One region of the Solibacillus cecembensis genome, then DNA from elsewhere that is predicted to be linked to it. Evidence: riboswitches for the same ligand, from Rfam matches in the RefSeq annotation. Region 1 holds a riboswitch; each other region holds the start of a gene.
The links. A riboswitch is a leader RNA that binds a small molecule or an ion and turns the genes downstream of it on or off. The one in region 1 is predicted to bind S-adenosylmethionine.

Region 1 (4,284 bases):
ATCTACATTGGCAAATTTTTTGAAATTGTTTTTGAATAAATCAGCAAGTTCAGCTGCTTTTTTATCGTAAGCTGCTTTATCTGCCCATGCATCACGAGGGTTTAATACTTCAGATGGAACGCCTTCAACAGCTGTTGGGATGTTTAATCCGAATACAGCGTCTTGAATTGTTTCAACGTCGTTTAATTTGCCTTCGATTGCTGCACGTACCATTGCACGTGTATAAGAAAGTTTCATACGGCTACCTACACCGTATTCGCCACCAGTCCAACCTGTGTTCACTAAAAATACTTGTGAACCGTGCTCGTCAATTTTCTTACCTAATTGATCTGCATAAACTGTTGCAGGTAGTGGTAAGAATGGAGAACCGAAGCATGTTGAGAATACTGGTTCTGGCTCAGTAACGCCGCGCTCTGTACCAGCTAATTTTGATGTGAAACCACTTAAGAAGTGATACATCGCTTGCTCTTTTGTTAATTTAGAAACTGGAGGTAATACACCGAAAGCATCCGCAGTTAAAAATACGATTGTTTTTGGGTGACCTGCAACAGATGGTAATACGATATTGTCAATATAATCAATCGGGTATGCTACACGTGTGTTTTCAGTTAATGAACCATCATCGTAATCGCAAATGCGTGTTTCTGGATCTACTGCTACGTTTTCTAAAACCGAACCGAATTTGATTGCATTGTAAATTTCAGGCTCTTTTTCAGCTGAAAGGTTGATTGTTTTTGCATAACATCCACCTTCAATATTGAACACACCATTATCTGACCAGCCATGCTCATCATCACCGATTAATTTACGATCAGCATCTGCAGATAAAGTTGTTTTACCAGTACCTGATAAACCGAAGAATAAAGCAACATCGCCTTCTTCACCAACGTTTGCCGAGCAGTGCATTGGGAAAATCCCTTGCTCAGGTAGTAAGTAGTTCATAATACCAAAGATTGATTTTTTCATTTCGCCAGCGTATTCTGTACCACCGATTAAAATAATTTTCTTCTCAAGAGAAGTGATAATAAATGTTTCTGAATCTGTCCCATCAACTGCAGGATCTGCTTTGAAGTTTGGTGCAGATACGATTGTAAATTCAGCCATGTGAGAAGCAAGTTCTTCTTCTGTTGGACGGATGAATAATTGATGACAGAAAAGATTATGCCAAGCATATTCGTTAATTACTTTAATTGATAATTGTGATGCTTTATCGGCACCTGCAAAACCGTTGAATACGAATAATTCATCGCGTTCTTTCAAGTAGTTAACAACTTTAACATAAAGATTGTCAAACACTTCAGGTGAGATTGGGCGATTGACTTTACCCCAGTCAATTTTATCTTTAGAGTCGTCTTCTTCTACTGTATATTTATCTTTAGGAGAGCGGCCTGTATATTTGCCTGTTTCAGCGCGTAATGCACCATCAACAGTTAATGTTGCTTCTCCACGTGATGTTGCTTTTTCAACTAATTGTGGTACTGATAATTGGTTATTAATGTTTTCCCCGTTTAAAAGTTCTTTCAGCTCGTTAGCAATTTCTACCGAATTCATCGATTAAATACCATCCTTTTTTCATAGTATTCCCTTGTGGAGGGGAGTGGTTAGTTAATTCAAAAATAGTATAACACATTGCCTTCATTTATCTATACTAATTAGATAAAAATTTTTTCTTATTTAGGCAAGTTGTGAAAAGAAGACAAAATTAGTTGACGGTCAATTTTTTTTAACGTAAGATGTTTAATTGAACGGATACTCTTATCCCGAGCTGGTGGAGGGTCAGGCCCTATGAAACCCGGCAACCTGCAATACGTGTCATAACGTAACGTGTTGGTGCCAACCTGATGCAAGGGGAATTACCCTTGAACGATAAGAGTGAAAGGTAACGAAACATATTCCCCCTTTCCTCACGCGTGATAAGCGCACCATGTGAGTAGAGGGGTTTTTTTTATTTGGGTGATAGTTACTGTTTCTAAAGGAATGTAATACTTCTTATGAATCGTAAAGTAGCCAAAATATTAATTTCAAATAAAACGCGTTTTTACTATAAATAAACAACCTTTCAAAACCCTCGTGTTAAAGCAGAAAAGCTTGGCGTTTATAATTAACTTGTTTCAGCGGAAGTCTCCTATTCTTTATAAGTGGGGATGAATGTCAAATAGGCAAGTTGAATTATAAACGGACATGGGTAACGAGTACCGTATCAAATTTGCAAAGTGACCTAGGAGGAAATGAAATGAAAAATCGTCGACTGTTTACATCAGAAAGTGTAACAGAAGGGCATCCAGATAAAATTTGTGATCAAATTTCAGATGCCATTTTAGATGCTATTTTAGCAGAAGATCCGAATGCACGTGTAGCTTGTGAAACTACGGTAACAACAGGCTTAGTATTAGTTGCGGGTGAAATTACAACGTCTACATATGTAGATATGAAGGGTATTATCCGTGATACAGTAGCAGGTATCGGCTATACGCGCGGTAAATACGGCTTTGATGCAGAAAACTTGGCGGTTCTTGTAGCTGTAGGTGAGCAATCTCCTGACATCGCACAAGGTGTTGACCAAGCATTAGAAGCACGCGAAGGCTCGATGACAGATGAAGAATTAGAAGCGATTGGTGCTGGTGATCAAGGCTTAATGTTTGGTTATGCATGTAACGAAACACCAGAGCTTATGCCATTACCAATCTCATTAGCACATAAATTAGCGCGTCGTTTAGCGGAAGTTCGTAAATCTGGCGAGCTTGATTACTTACGTCCAGATGGTAAAACACAAGTAACAATCGAGTATGATGAAAATAACGTACCAGTGCGTGTCGATACGATTGTTATTTCAACACAGCATGATGAAGAAGCGACATTAGAGCAAATTCAAGCAGATATGAAGGCACATGTTATTCAACCAATCGTACCTGCTGAATTATTAGATGAAGCAACGAAATACTTTATTAACCCAACAGGCCGCTTCGTTATTGGTGGACCTAAAGGCGATGCAGGTTTAACAGGTCGTAAAATCATCGTTGATACATACGGTGGTTATGCGCGTCACGGTGGTGGAGCATTCTCTGGTAAGGACGCGACAAAAGTTGACCGTTCTGCAGCATATGCAGCACGTTATGTTGCCAAAAACATTGTTGCTGCGGGACTTGCTGATCGTGCAGAAGTACAGCTTGCATATGCAATTGGTGTTGCACAACCAGTTTCGATTGCTGTTGATACATTCGGCACAGGGAAAGTGGAAGAAAGCCAAATGGTGGAGTGGGTACGTGAATTATTCGACCTACGTCCAGCAGGCATTATTAAAATGCTTGATTTACGCCGTCCAATTTACAAGCAAACAGCGGCATACGGTCACTTCGGTCGTACAGATATAGATGTTTCTTGGGAAAAGACAGATAAAGCAGCGGAATTACGAGCAAGAGCTGGTTTATAATAAGGTAGAATTAGGAAAAGTCGAAACGTTGGTTTAATCAACGTTTCGGCTTTTTTGTGTTTTTTTTCATGAAAATGAAATTGCAGCATTTAATATAGAAATAACTTACATATATTAAGGGGAAACTTATTGGTTCAATGGGGACATCATAAATATATAGATTTATTTGAATTTTTTAACTATAATGTAGAGTTAATAGAATGGAGGGTTTTGTGATGCCGACAGAGTTAGTTCATGTTTGTAGAGGGAATATCATTGAGTCAAAGCATTATGGAACAATTATAGTAGTTGATGATGCAGGAAATATTATTAGCCAATTAGGTGATAGTCAGAGGGAAATCTTTGCCCGTTCGTCTATGAAACTATTTCAAGTAATCCCGGCAATTGAAGCGGGGATTATCGAAAAGTACGATCTTGCATCTAAAGATATATCGTTATTTTGTGCTTCTCATAGCGGGGAGGATTTCCACACCGAAACGGTCATGGGCAATTTGGATAAAGCAGATTTACAAATCAGCGCGTTAAAATGTGGTACACATCCACCACGCCATACAAAAACATATGAAAAAATGCTGACTGAGCAAAAGGAATTTAGTGCAATTCATAATAATTGTTCGGGGAAGCATACAGGCATGTTATTAACAGCGAAAGCTTTAAATGAAGAAGTTGCAAATTACTATGAATTGAATCACCCAGTCCAACAGCGGATTTTACACACAATTAGTGACATCTGTGAGTACCCAATCGATAAGATTCAAATGGGGGTTGATGGATGTGGCGTCCCTGTACATTGCCTGCCGATGTATAATATTGCACTTGGTTATGCGAATTTAGCGGCAAATTCAAAGTACAAT
Region 2 (4,284 bases), on a different contig from region 1:
AACAAGAAAAATATTTAGTGAAAAACGCGAAGAAAATTGCGGTTCTTGCAGCGGGCGCGGCAGCACAACGTTTTGGTGCTAAACTAGATCAAGAGCAAGAAGTTTTGGTGAACATCGCAAATATTGCGAACCAATTATATGCAATGGAATCAGCGGTAATCCGTACGCAAAAAGCAATCGCGCGTGATGGTGAAGAAAAGGCGGCACAAAAAATTCTTTATACGCAAATTTTCTGCCAAGAAGCATTTGCAGAAATCGAAAAAGAAGCAAAAGAAACACTACTTGCGACAGTTGAAGGGGATGCAGGACGTATGATTTTATCTGCATTACGTAAATTAACACGTAATAATCCGTACAACTTAATTCCGAAAAAACGTGAAGCATCAGTGAAATTAATTGAAGCTGCTAAGTATGTTGTATAACCTATAAATGAGAATCGGATGTGGGACGCCGCATCCGATTTTTGAATTGTGTATGCGAATCCGTTACAATAGTGGAAAATAGATTGTAAAAAAGGAGCACTTTCATGACAATTCAATTGATTCAATATCCAAAATGTACAACTTGCAAAAAAGCACAAAAATGGTTCGATGAAAATGGGATTACATACGAAAATAGAAATATCGTTGAACAAACACCTTCTGTGGAGGAATTAGAATCGATTTATAAAGCGAGTGGCTTGCCTTTGAAGAAATTTTTCAATACATCTGGCATAAAGTATCGAGAGCTTGGCTTGAAGGATAAGTTGGAAACAATGACTGAAGAGGAGCAACTAGCATTACTTGCATCGGATGGTATGTTGATTAAAAGACCGCTTGTTACAGATGGTAAAAATTTAACATTAGGATTTAAGGAGTCTGACTTCTTAGAAACTTGGAAATAAACCGTGTAACATATTGAATTTCCGAACGATTTATGGCAAACTGAACATGAATATACTACATATTACTTGGAGGGATTTTCATGAACACACCGAAAGAATTGAAATATACTAAAGAGCACGAATGGGTAAAAATTGAGGATGGCAAAGCAACAATCGGTATTACGCACTTTGCACAATCTGAACTTGGCGACATCGTATTCGTTGAGCTTCCAGAAGCTGGCGACGATATTACAAAAGACCAACCATTCGGTAGCGTAGAATCTGTTAAAACAGTTTCAGAATTATATGCACCACTTTCAGGTAAAGTTGTATCAGTAAACGAAGAGTTATCTGACAATCCTGAGTTTGTTAACGAATCTCCATATGAGCAAGCATGGATGGTTGTTATCGAATTAACAAATGATGCTGAGTTAGAAGAATTAATGGATGCAGACGCATACACGCAATTAACTGAGCAATAATAATCCGTACGCTAAAATCTGTTTATGCAGGTTTTGGCGTTTTTTTTCATTTCAATACTATTGGAGGGGTTCCGAATGGAGAAATGTATTATCGTAGAAGGGCGGTCAGATAAACTTCAAATTGCCCCTTTACTAGCTGAACACGTTGTGATACTTTGTACGAATGGCACGATAAGTGAAGATGAATTAATTGCATTATTAACGCCGTACGAGCAATATGAAATGGTCACGATGTTCGATGTTGATAAAAATGGAGAGAAATTGCGCAAGTTGATGAATCGTACTTATTCTGAAGCACAGCATTTAATAATTCCAAAGCAATATATTGAAGTGGCTGAGACACCAGCGCCTATTTTAATTGAACTTCTTAAAGATGCGAAATTTTTAGTAAAAGAAGGATGACGGTAGTATGGATCAATGGACGAAAGAACAATGGATAGAGCAGGTACAAAGTGGAGAGCAATGTGCCTTTTATTTATATACACCACTATGTGGGACATGTGATGTAGCGTCAAAAATGTTAACAGTAATTGAGAATTTATTACCGGATGTGCCGATTGGAAAGGCGAATATTAACTATTTAGGTGATTTTGCCATGGAGATGCAGGTAGAAAGTGTCCCGTGTTTAATCATTGCGAATAATGGGGAAATCCAAGAAAAAATATATGCATTTCAATCCGTACCTTTTTTATATACATTGTTAAAAAAAGATTGACGTTCCTAATTTCACGTGATAGAGTATCATTTATAACAAAAAACTTAATAGCGTTACTCTTATAAAGAGAGGCGGAGGGAAGTGCCCTATGAAGCCCGGCAACCAGCATCGTATGATGAAAAGGTGCCAAATCACACAAAGTTTAAAGTTTAACTTTGAGAGATGAGAGAACGGTTCAACATAAATATGTGAAAACCTTTCTACTTGTCGTCGTAGAAAGGTTTTTTTGTTTTTTAAACAGTTTGAAAATTAAGTGAAACTGCTCGCGCGAAAAAAGGTATTTTGCAAATAACGAATCAGTTATTTCAAATAAAGGAGTTCAAAAAATGATTGACTTACAAAATATATCGAAAATTTATAAGACGAAAAACGGTGAACTAAAAGCTGTAGACCAAGTAAACTTATCGATTAAGCAAGGTGAAATTTACGGTATTATCGGTTACAGTGGTGCTGGTAAAAGTACGATGATTCGACTATTAAATGGTTTAGAAAAACCAACAGTTGGTTCAGTCATTATAAATGGCAACGATATTTCAAAAGCTTCTGGAAAAAAATTACGAGATGCAAGGCAAAAGATCAGCATGATTTTCCAACATTTCAATTTACTTTGGTCGCGTACTGTGGAAGAAAATATTGCCTTTCCACTTGAAATTGCAGGAGTTTCAAAAGAACAACGAGCAAAACGTGTAGAAGAACTAATTGAGCTTGTTGGACTAGCAGGTCGAGGGAAAGCGTATCCTTCACAGTTATCAGGTGGTCAAAAGCAACGTGTCGGAATTGCCCGCGCACTTGCCAATAATCCGGAAGTTTTACTAGGTGACGAGGCAACATCTGCACTGGACCCAGAAACGACGGATTCAATTTTAGAACTGTTACTTGATATAAATAAAAAAATAGGATTGACGATTGTACTCATTACACACGAGATGCATGTTATCCGAAAAATTTGTGACCGTGTTGCCGTAATGGAAGCGGGTAAAGTAGTGGAGCAAGGCGAGGTTCTCCAAGTATTCCAAAATCCTCAAGCACCGATTACGAAAAACTTTATGGCGCAAATATCTGGAGAAACACAAGAAATACAAGCGTCACTTGAGCAAATTTTAGCCAACTATCCATCAGGGAGAATTGTAAAGCTAGGCTTTGTCGGTCAAACAACAGAGCAACCTGTTATTTCACAAATCATTAAGCAATTTGATATTGTCGTGAATATTGTACATGGCAAAATTTCAAATACGACAAGTGGCCCGCTCGGTACATTGTTTGTTCATATTGAAGGATCGAATGACCAAATTAACGCCGCTTTAGAAGTACTTGCGCAACATAAAGTTCAAACGGAGGTGATTGGACATGATTGAACAATTATTTCCGAATGTAGATTGGGCAAAGATGCTCGATGCAACATATGAAACGATTTATATGACGGTTATCGCAACCGCCGTGACATTTGTACTTGGTTTAATCATCGGAATTGTCCTATTTTTAACGAGTGATAATCAGCTATGGGCAAATAAAATCGTCCATTTCCTAACGGGGTCAGTCGTGAATATTTTCCGTTCGATTCCATTTATCGTATTAATTATTTTACTCATCCCATTCACGAAATTTTTACTTGGCACAATTCGAGGTGCCAATGCGGCATTACCAGCACTAATTATTGGTGCAGCCCCGTTCTATGCGCGGATGGTGTTGATCGCATTGCGTGAAATTGATAAAGGTGTGATTGAGGCAGCTCGTTCAATGGGGGCAAAAACGTCGACAATTGTATGGAAGGTACTCATTCCAGAAAGTTTGCCAGCATTGATTTCGGGTCTTACAGTAACGGCTGTTGCACTTGTAGGTTACACAGCGATGGCAGGGATTATTGGGGCAGGTGGACTGGGTACATCAGCATTTTTAGATGGCTTCCAACGTAACCGCCAAGACGTAACATTCGTGGCAACCGTTTTAATTTTAATCATCGTATTTATTATTCAGTATATTGGTGATGTCATTACCACAAAAGTAGATAAACGATAGTTCATGGCTCAAGCCGTAATTATAGAAAATACGTTTTGCATTATTTCTAACGATCATAACAGACGCGCGCTTTATAAAAGTGCCTTTCTGTAATGTCTAATGACTGAAAATAGGGAATGTTATGTGAAACGATAAAAAGAAAAAGGTAGGTAGGAGAAAATGAAAAAATTATTATCAAGTGTTTTATTAGGAGCATCAGTATTAGCTTT
Region 3 (4,284 bases), on a different contig from region 1:
GGGCCATTTCAAAACTAAGTAAATACTCAAATCAAGAGCAGGAAACAAAGATAAACCAACATGTAACTAGTCTTGAAGTAATAAGTCGATTAAGTTCACTCTCTATAGAACCTTTTTTTAAGGAGTTGGAGCAGGCCGTAGCTGACGGGTACTCAGTAAAAATTCTATACCATAAAAGTGGCGAAAAGCAATTAAATTATAGATTGATCGATCCGTACAGAATTATCTATTGGAATAATAAGTGGTATATGATTGGATTTTGTCATCTTAGAAATGATATCCGTAGTTTTAGAGTAGATCGAATTGAAAGTCTAATGCTAACCGAAAATAAGTTTAACCGGCCAGAAAACTTTTCAGCACGTGATTTTTTTATAAAAAATCTACTTCCAACTATAGAAGATAAGGAAGGGATTATTTCTTTGGTTATTAATGGGGATAAAAGTGTATTAGCTGATATTTGCCAACATTGGTTTTTAGGACATTATTTACAAGAACGGACTTCAAATCAAGCAGTTTTTCTACTTGAAAGAGATATTATTCATACATATGTACCTTATTTACTTTTACCGTACAATAAATCTATTAAAGTTATTGAGCCAATAAGTCTTAAGAAAAGACTTGTTGAAGTTCTGTCGGAATTAATAGAATTTCATCAAGAATGATAACTTCCCTGACGCTAATTGTCAGGGAAGTTATCTTATAATAGCTATATCAATTGTGATTGGAGTGTTATTGGATGCAAACAAGAAAAGTTTTTCTATATGTATTTAATACAATGTCGGACTGGGAATATGGATATTTAATTGCTGAACTAAACTCAGGTAGGTATTTCAAAAAAGATTTAGTAGCTTTAAAAGTAATTACAGTAGGAGCTAATAAAGAAAAGATTACTACTATGGGAGGACTGAGCATAAAACCAGATATTTCCCTTGATGAATGTACGCTTGAGAGTAAAGATCTTTTAATTTTACCAGGAGGGACTACTTGGAGTGAAGAAATTCATCTACCTATCTTGGAAAGAGTTGGCCAAGCTTTAAAGATTGGCACTATTGTTGCTGCAATTTGTGGTGCAACTGATGCACTCGCGAATATGGGGTATTTAGATACTAGAAAGCATACAAGTAATAACTTAGATTATACTAAAATGGTATGTCCTAACTATAAAGGGGAAAAGTTCTATGAGTTGGAATCTGCGGTATCTGATGCCAATTTAGTTACTGCATCAGGAATAGCTCCTCTGGAATTTGCAATGGAGGTACTGAAAAAAATAGATGTATTTCCACCAGATGCATTACATTCATGGTATAACTTAAATAAGACTCATAAACCTGAATACTTCTTCCAATTAATGAATTCAATAAATAAATGAAGTAACTGAAAAGCTCAATTTCTCTATTTTGATTTGTAGAGAAGTTGGGCTTTTTAATTTGGAATTTCCTTATCGTTGTAAATCCGCATTTTCCTGACGCTACCCCAATAGTAAATCAAATAAATCACTTTTATTTCATTGATTTATTATCAAGTTTATAAAATTCAACTATATCATTATAAAACCAAAATTCTATAGAAGTATTTCTTTTTTTATCGACATAGCCGATAATATTTGCTCCTTGTTCTGAACGGAAATAATGATTTTTTCCATATGTTTTTATTACTTCCTCCCTTTTGTCACCAATTTTTATTCCCTTTATAGTTTCTATATTGCTGTCAGTTATAATAAATCTCGTAATTTCACCTGTTTCATTTACTGCTATTTCAATGCCTTTCTTTAACTCAAAATAATCATAACCCTTTACATTTCTACTTTGTTCTGTCTTTTCCCCATATGTTTTTGTTATTTCTTCGCTATAAAAATCATCATTTACAAACAAACCTTCAATGTTTCCCTTACTTAAATCTGTTGTTTTCGTAAATGTATGATGATATGAGCGAGCAAAAGTATGGTTAAATGAAAACGCCAATAATAGAAAAATAATTCCTATTGTAGTAAAAATAATAATATTCCGTTTCATATAACGCCCCTTTACCTTATCTTGTTCTGCCAAAATGCACCGTTAATTGAATAACTGAATAATCAGTTGTTTCATTGAAGTGTAACACACTTCCTATTACCGGTGCGTGATGGATGTGTAAGAGTAACAAAAGAGATTGATTGTTACCGCAGGCGAGCCGATAAGATCTACAAGGTAACTTGGTCAATCTATGTCAAAACCCCTGTAAATCATGGGATAGCAAATTAATTAGCATTCTATAATCCCTCAACATTGTAACCGGACATGCATTTAAACAAATTTTTAAGAATTATTGCAAAATTCTCAAATCCGTGTTACGATGTTTAACAATTATATATGACTTATCACGAGAAGCGGAGGGGTTTGGCCCGGTGAAGCTTCAGCAACCTCTAATTTTTATTAGAAAGGTGCTACTTCCAGCAAGGGATTTCCCCTTGAAAGATAAGAGCGAGCTTAGCGTCCCTCATTCTTTTTCTGGAATGAGGGATTTTTGTTTAATATCAATGAAATTGGGGGAACGAGCATGCCTATTAACATTCAAAAACAACTGCCAGCTGGGGAATTGCTACGACAAGAGAAAATTTTCGTAATGGAAGAAGACCGCGCGAAAACACAGCAAATTCGTCCGCTAAATATTTTAGTGTTTAATTTAATGCCAGAAAAGGAAAAAACGGAGCTACAACTTTTACGCTTACTTGGCAACACGCCATTGCAAGTGAATGTTACATTTTTAAACACAGCTACATACGAATCAAAAAATGTATCGAAATCTCATTTAGACACGTTTTATCAAACATTCGACGAGATTAAGCATCGTCGCTATGACGGGCTTATTATTACAGGGGCTCCTGTTGAAAAAATGGAATTTGAAGAGGTTGGCTATTGGAAAGAAATTGAAGAGGTTATGGATTGGGCAGATAAAAATGTCACGTCTATTATGCATATTTGTTGGGGGGCACAAGCAGCGTTATACCATCATTTCGGCATTGGGAAATTTGAATTACCGAAAAAATGCTCAGGCATTTATTCGCATGTCATTACGGATTTAACGGTAGATTTAGTACGTGGTTTCAGTGATCAGTATGTCGCGCCACATTCACGTCATACATCAGTTTCGATTGATGAAGTTCGCGCCCATCCAGAATTGCGTTTGTTGAGCTATTCAGATGATGCAGGTGTATTCATTGTTCAATCTAAAAATAACAAGCATATTATGATTACCGGTCATTTAGAATATGATGCAACGACGCTGTCAGATGAGTATTTCCGTGATATAGAGAAGGATCCGGAACTGACAGAAGTTCCAGTCAATTACTTCCCAAATAATGACCCACAAAATGAACCGAAAAACACTTGGCGTGCGCATTCACATTTACTATTTTATAACTGGTTGAACTATTATGTGTACCAAGAAACACCTTATGAATGGCATTTTGTTGAAGATGCATTAGAATATCATATTTAAAATAGAACAAGCTCCTAACGCAGAAATTTAGCGATAGGAGCTGATTTATTTCATTCACATTACTTCAACGCCACCCATGTGCGATCACGTTCCATTTGAAGGTGAATAGGGGTATTGAAAAAGGCGCTTAACTGCTGCTCTGTTAACAGGGTTTGCCGATTACCTTGATCGTAAGCTTGACCATCCTTCATAAGCAAAACGTGAGAAAAACAAGGTAATATTTCTTCTACATGATGCGTCACATATATTAGCGTCGGTCCTCCTGATTGCTTTGAAATTTGTTCAATCGTTTGCAGCAAGTTTTCTCGTTCAATCAAATCTAAGCCACCACAAGGCTCATCCAAAATTAATATTTCAGGATTAGCCATGATTGCCCGTGCAATTTGAACGCGCTGTCTTTCGCCTTGAGATAAATGTTCAAACGTTTTATTCGCTAAATGAGCACAATTAAAATGCGTCATCACCTCTACCGCTTTCTTTATATCGGCATCACTTACTTTTTCAAATAAACGCAAAGCTCCAAACATCCCACTAAGTACAATTTCGATGGCATTGTCCTGCATGTTAAAATTGTCAATCATCGCATTACTTACCCATCCGATGCGCATTCGAAGCTTTGGAATATACGTTTTACCGTACGTTTCTCCAAGCACTTTCACTGTTCCCGCATTTGGCCAAATATAGCCGTTAATTACTTTTAATAAAGTTGTTTTACCCGAACCATTTAACCCTAAAATCGCCCAATGCTGTCCTTTTTCTACGTGCCAACTGAAATCTTTCAATATGACTTTTTCATTGCGGTAAAGA
Region 4 (4,284 bases), on a different contig from region 1:
CCACCGCATTAAACACATCATCCACTGGGTAAAGCGGGTGCTCTTTATCGACTAATACTGGTGATACCTTCGCATAAATCTCACCATTTGCACGTTTTTCTACCTCTGCTACATGGCGATAGCGCAGTCCCTTTTCTGTTGCTTCTGCTACTTGCGCGGCTGTAATTTTTTCAATACCAATTACTTCTACATCCGACCAGTTCGGTTGTTCACCGAATGCTAAGCTCGATAAAATCATCAACTTTTTAAATGCATCTTGACCCGAAACGTCATTAAATGGATCCGCCTCTGCATAGCCTAGACTTTGTGCCTCTTTCAATGCATCATCAAAGCTCCAGCCTTCCGCACGCATTTTCGTTAAAATGTAGTTCGTCGTCCCGTTCAAAATCCCTTGCACACGACTCACATCATTTACTAATAAAATATTTTTCATCGTTTTAATAATCGGTACGCCACCTGCAACGGAGGCCTCATAACCTACGAATACACCATTTTCCTTCGCAAGTGCTTCTAGTTCCGCGCCACGCTTTGCAAACATCACTTTATTCGCTGTAATAACATGACATTTACGTTCTACTGCTTGCTTCAAATAGCTAAATGCCGGCTCTTCATTGACAATCGCTTCAAATACAACTTGTATGCCCTGTTCAGCAAATACTTCGTTAATGCTTTCTGTCATTAAATGCTGCGTTCCTGGCACGCGCTCGCGACTTGCATCTGTTACTAAAATTTTTGAAACTTCCAACTCCACGCCCAACTTCTGGCGGAGCTCCTGCCTCTTTTCGTTTAAAATATGATAAATCCCTTGACCTACTGTGCCAAATCCTAAGATGGCTGCCTTAATTGTTGCCATTACCATTCATCCTCCAAATTCCTTATAAAAACATATCTATATGCACTTCTGATGAATCAAGTGACAAGTGTTCCCGTTCAACACGACATAGACGAACTATTCCAATAATTTATATATAAAAATTCTATCTTATATATTACATGAAAACAAGATAAATCTCTCCTACAAGGACATTTGTTTTCTCTAAACGGTCAAATTTCATTCAAATCTACTTTTGAATGAGCATATTTTGTAAAAATAAAAACGTATCCTGACCCGAAGTCAAAATACGATTTTAGCGTATATACTAATAACACAGGTTAAACTGCTAATTTCACACGATTAAAATTATGTAAATAATAATTACTTAAAACTTTTTTCATTAGTAGCTGTTCTTTTGCTGTGTAGTTCGGAATCGCATATGGACGTTGCACTAGTTGAAATTCTCCGTATTTTAAAAACCATTCTTTTGCCGGCTCTAGAAGATGCGTTGACCCATGTTCTTTGTACTGCTCGGCTACTTCCTTCACAACATAGTTTGAATTTGATAAATGATGAGTTGTCTCCGAGAAAGCACAGTTTCCAAACACCTTTTGCCACATCATATCAACATCCGCCAAAATTTCTTGAATTGCCATTGCGTTTACAAATTTCTTTAGATCATTTAGTTCATAAATAATATATGCGGCCACATTTTGTGCACTGTATACATTTCCCATTTCAAACAACTCCTTTTCATTTATTAAGATAGCGTACTTGCTCAAGGGGGTTCACTACTTGCAAGTACGCAATCTCCAAGTAACTTAAACGATGCTTCAACATTATTTACATTACTTGGTTTATAATTCCTATTTTATTACTTGGTTTTAAAATTGTCAATAATTCTTATAAAATTACTAGGTATTAAACTTTCAAAACTCGCCCCCTAACGAAATGATGAAAGGCGAGCAAGTTTCTTCTATTATATTAGGCTTGTGTTTCCACTTCTAAAGTAGACGCTATTTTCGCTAAAGCCTGTTCTAAATCTGCAATAATATCTTCAACTGCTTCCAACCCGATTGATAAGCGAATGAGCTCCTCAGATACACCAGCTACTTTTAATTCTTCCGTTGATAATTGTTGGTGAGTTGTAGATGCTGGGTGGATAATTAATGAGCGCGCGTCCCCTACATTGGCTACATGTGAGAATAATTCCACGTTGTCAATAACTTGGCGACCTGCTTCACGTCCACCTTTAATGCCAAATGTTAAAATTGAGCCAAAGCCGTTTTTCAAATATTTCTTCGCTAATTCATGTGAAGGGAAATCTTCAAACCCGTTATAGTTTACATAGTCTACGAATGGGTGGTTACGTAAATATTCCGCTACTTTTAATGTATTTTCATTGTGGCGTACGATACGCAAATGAAGCGTTTCTAGCCCTTGTAAAAAGTTAAATGCTGCATCTGCAGATAATGTTGGACCGAAATCACGTAACAGTTGAACACGTAGCTTTGTGGCAAATGCAGCCCCTGCTGTGTCAATTCCATAACGAAGTCCGTGATATGACGTATCTGGCTCAGTAAATCCATCATGACGTCCTTGTGTCCAATCAAATTTCCCTGCATCCACGACAATACCACCAATTGTCGTACCGTGACCGCCAATCCATTTTGTAGCCGAATGAATGACAACATCCGCTCCAAACTCAATTGGGTTCCCACCATATGGCGAAGCAAATGTGCTATCGATTAATACTGGTAAGCCGTTTTGATGTGCGATATTGGCTACTGCTTCAATATCTAACACATTTAAGCTTGGATTTCCTATAATTTCTGCAAATACAGCTTTTGTCTTATCTGTAATTGCACTGCGGAAATTTTCTGGGTCCTTTTCATCTACAAATTTCACCGTAATGCCGTAGCGTGGTAATGTTGTCGCAAATAAATTATACGTTCCACCGTAAAGTGAACCTGCTGCAACGATCTCGTCTCCAGCACCTGCTAAGTTTAAAATAGAAAATGCAATAGCTGCTGCACCAGATGAAAGTGCTACTGCCGCTGATCCCCCTTCTAATAAAGCAACACGCTCTTCAAAAGCACCAACAGTCGGGTTCATAATACGTGAATAAATATTGCCCGCCTCTTCTAATGCAAATAATCGCTGCGCATGAGCAGTATCTTTAAATGCATAAGCCGTTGAGCGGTAAATTGGCACCGCAATCGCACCCGTTACAGGATCTGGCTTTTGTCCTCCGTGTAGTAATAATGTTTCTGGTCGTAAATTTGTCATTAATCATAACCTCCAAAATAGTATTCGATGGTGAAATCGGTGTTATCGAGGAGGAGTTTTTTGAATGAAAAAAACCCTCTTCAGTTAAGAAGAGGGTTTGCAAATGAGCAAGTTTGCCTCCTCTTATCTTTCAAAATGCAAATTGCATCTTGTAGGAAGTAGCACCTTAGTCAGTTCGTCACTCACTGGTTGCTGGGCATCTCAGGGCCTATTCCCTCCGCCACTCTTGATAAGAGTATGTGATTTATGTTCCATCGTTGTTTCACAGTATAAAACAGATTCTAGCCATTCGTCAACAGTTAATTTAAAATTTTCTGATATTCATAATATTCCAAGCAAAAAAACCTTATCGGCGCACATAACAGCATTAACAATAGTCATCTGCATATAAATCGACTAGAATAAGCTTAAAGGAACGTTCCTTTACATTTATTTTTACATAGGGGGAGAAATTGACATGCAAACAAGAGAACTTTTACGAAGTCATTCATCGGTTCGAAAATATTCAGGTGAGCAAATTCCAAAAGAGACGATTATCGATTTAATCGAAACGGCGCAAATGGCTGCGAGCTCGCATTTTGTCCAAGCCTATAGCGTTATTTGGGTAACGGATGAAGAGAAAAAAGCAAAACTGGGTGAGCTATCAAAAAATGATTTCCAGTTCAAAACAGCGGGAGCTTCTTTCTTATTTTGCGTGGATTTCAAGCGTCTACAAGTGGCCGGTCAAAAGCACGGCGTTGACATTGTGACAGATTCAGCTGAAAACTTGCTTGTTGGTGTAGCAGACGTTTCATTATTTGCACAAAACTTTGTAGTTGCTGCTGAAGCAATGGGTTACGGCATTTGCTATATTGGTGGGGCACGTAATAACCCTGCTGAAATAAGCGAGCTATTTAATTTGCCTGAGCATGTGTTCCCATTATTTGCGTTGACGATTGGTACACCGACAAAACGCAATGAAACAAAACCTCGTCTACCAGTAGCAGCTGTGTTGCACGAAAATAGCTATGATGTAGATCAGTACGAAACATTATTAGCTGACTATGATGCGATGATGGAATCTTACTATGCAAGCCGCTCTTCTAATCAAAAAATGGCAAATTGGACAAAGCAAATGGCAGATTTTTTAGTCGATCAAAAACGCCCATTCATGAAAGACTTCCTTGCAACAAAAGGCTTTA

Region 2: it holds a riboswitch for S-adenosylmethionine, as region 1 does, so the genes downstream of both, ACQKIH_RS17300 (methionine ABC transporter ATP-binding protein) here and metK (methionine adenosyltransferase) in region 1, are expected to answer to the same signal.
Region 3: it holds a riboswitch for S-adenosylmethionine, as region 1 does, so the genes downstream of both, metA (homoserine O-acetyltransferase MetA) here and metK (methionine adenosyltransferase) in region 1, are expected to answer to the same signal.
Region 4: it holds a riboswitch for S-adenosylmethionine, as region 1 does, so the genes downstream of both, ACQKIH_RS03260 (O-acetylhomoserine aminocarboxypropyltransferase/cysteine synthase family protein) here and metK (methionine adenosyltransferase) in region 1, are expected to answer to the same signal.

Annotation. Positions count from the first base shown of each region.
Region 1 covers NZ_JBNNMF010000005.1:178,791-183,074, reverse strand. Annotated here, with positions in the region: gene pckA (phosphoenolpyruvate carboxykinase (ATP)) at 1-1,551, opposite strand, end outside; SAM riboswitch class I at 1,753-1,873, shown strand; gene metK (methionine adenosyltransferase) at 2,234-3,430, shown strand; gene ACQKIH_RS06610 (asparaginase) at 3,646-4,284, shown strand, end outside.
Region 2 covers NZ_JBNNMF010000022.1:7,271-11,554, forward strand. Annotated here, with positions in the region: gene ACQKIH_RS17275 (acyl-CoA dehydrogenase family protein) at 1-422, shown strand, start outside; gene ACQKIH_RS17280 (arsenate reductase family protein) at 527-883, shown strand; gene gcvH (glycine cleavage system protein GcvH) at 964-1,344, shown strand; gene ACQKIH_RS17290 (toprim domain-containing protein) at 1,420-1,746, shown strand; gene ACQKIH_RS17295 (thioredoxin family protein) at 1,754-2,059, shown strand; SAM riboswitch class I at 2,116-2,228, shown strand; gene ACQKIH_RS17300 (methionine ABC transporter ATP-binding protein) at 2,386-3,414, shown strand; gene ACQKIH_RS17305 (methionine ABC transporter permease) at 3,407-4,075, shown strand; gene ACQKIH_RS17310 (MetQ/NlpA family ABC transporter substrate-binding protein) at 4,235-4,284, shown strand, end outside.
Region 3 covers NZ_JBNNMF010000018.1:12,853-17,136, forward strand. Annotated here, with positions in the region: gene ACQKIH_RS15635 (helix-turn-helix transcriptional regulator) at 1-662, shown strand, start outside; gene ACQKIH_RS15640 (type 1 glutamine amidotransferase family protein) at 737-1,369, shown strand; gene ACQKIH_RS15645 (hypothetical protein) at 1,500-2,045, opposite strand; SAM riboswitch class I at 2,351-2,460, shown strand; gene metA (homoserine O-acetyltransferase MetA) at 2,536-3,477, shown strand; gene ACQKIH_RS15655 (ABC transporter ATP-binding protein) at 3,537-4,284, opposite strand, start outside.
Region 4 covers NZ_JBNNMF010000002.1:319,703-323,986, forward strand. Annotated here, with positions in the region: gene ACQKIH_RS03250 (homoserine dehydrogenase) at 1-853, opposite strand, end outside; gene ACQKIH_RS03255 (hypothetical protein) at 1,153-1,551, opposite strand; gene ACQKIH_RS03260 (O-acetylhomoserine aminocarboxypropyltransferase/cysteine synthase family protein) at 1,799-3,103, opposite strand; SAM riboswitch class I at 3,224-3,339, opposite strand; gene nfsA (oxygen-insensitive NADPH nitroreductase) at 3,561-4,284, shown strand, end outside.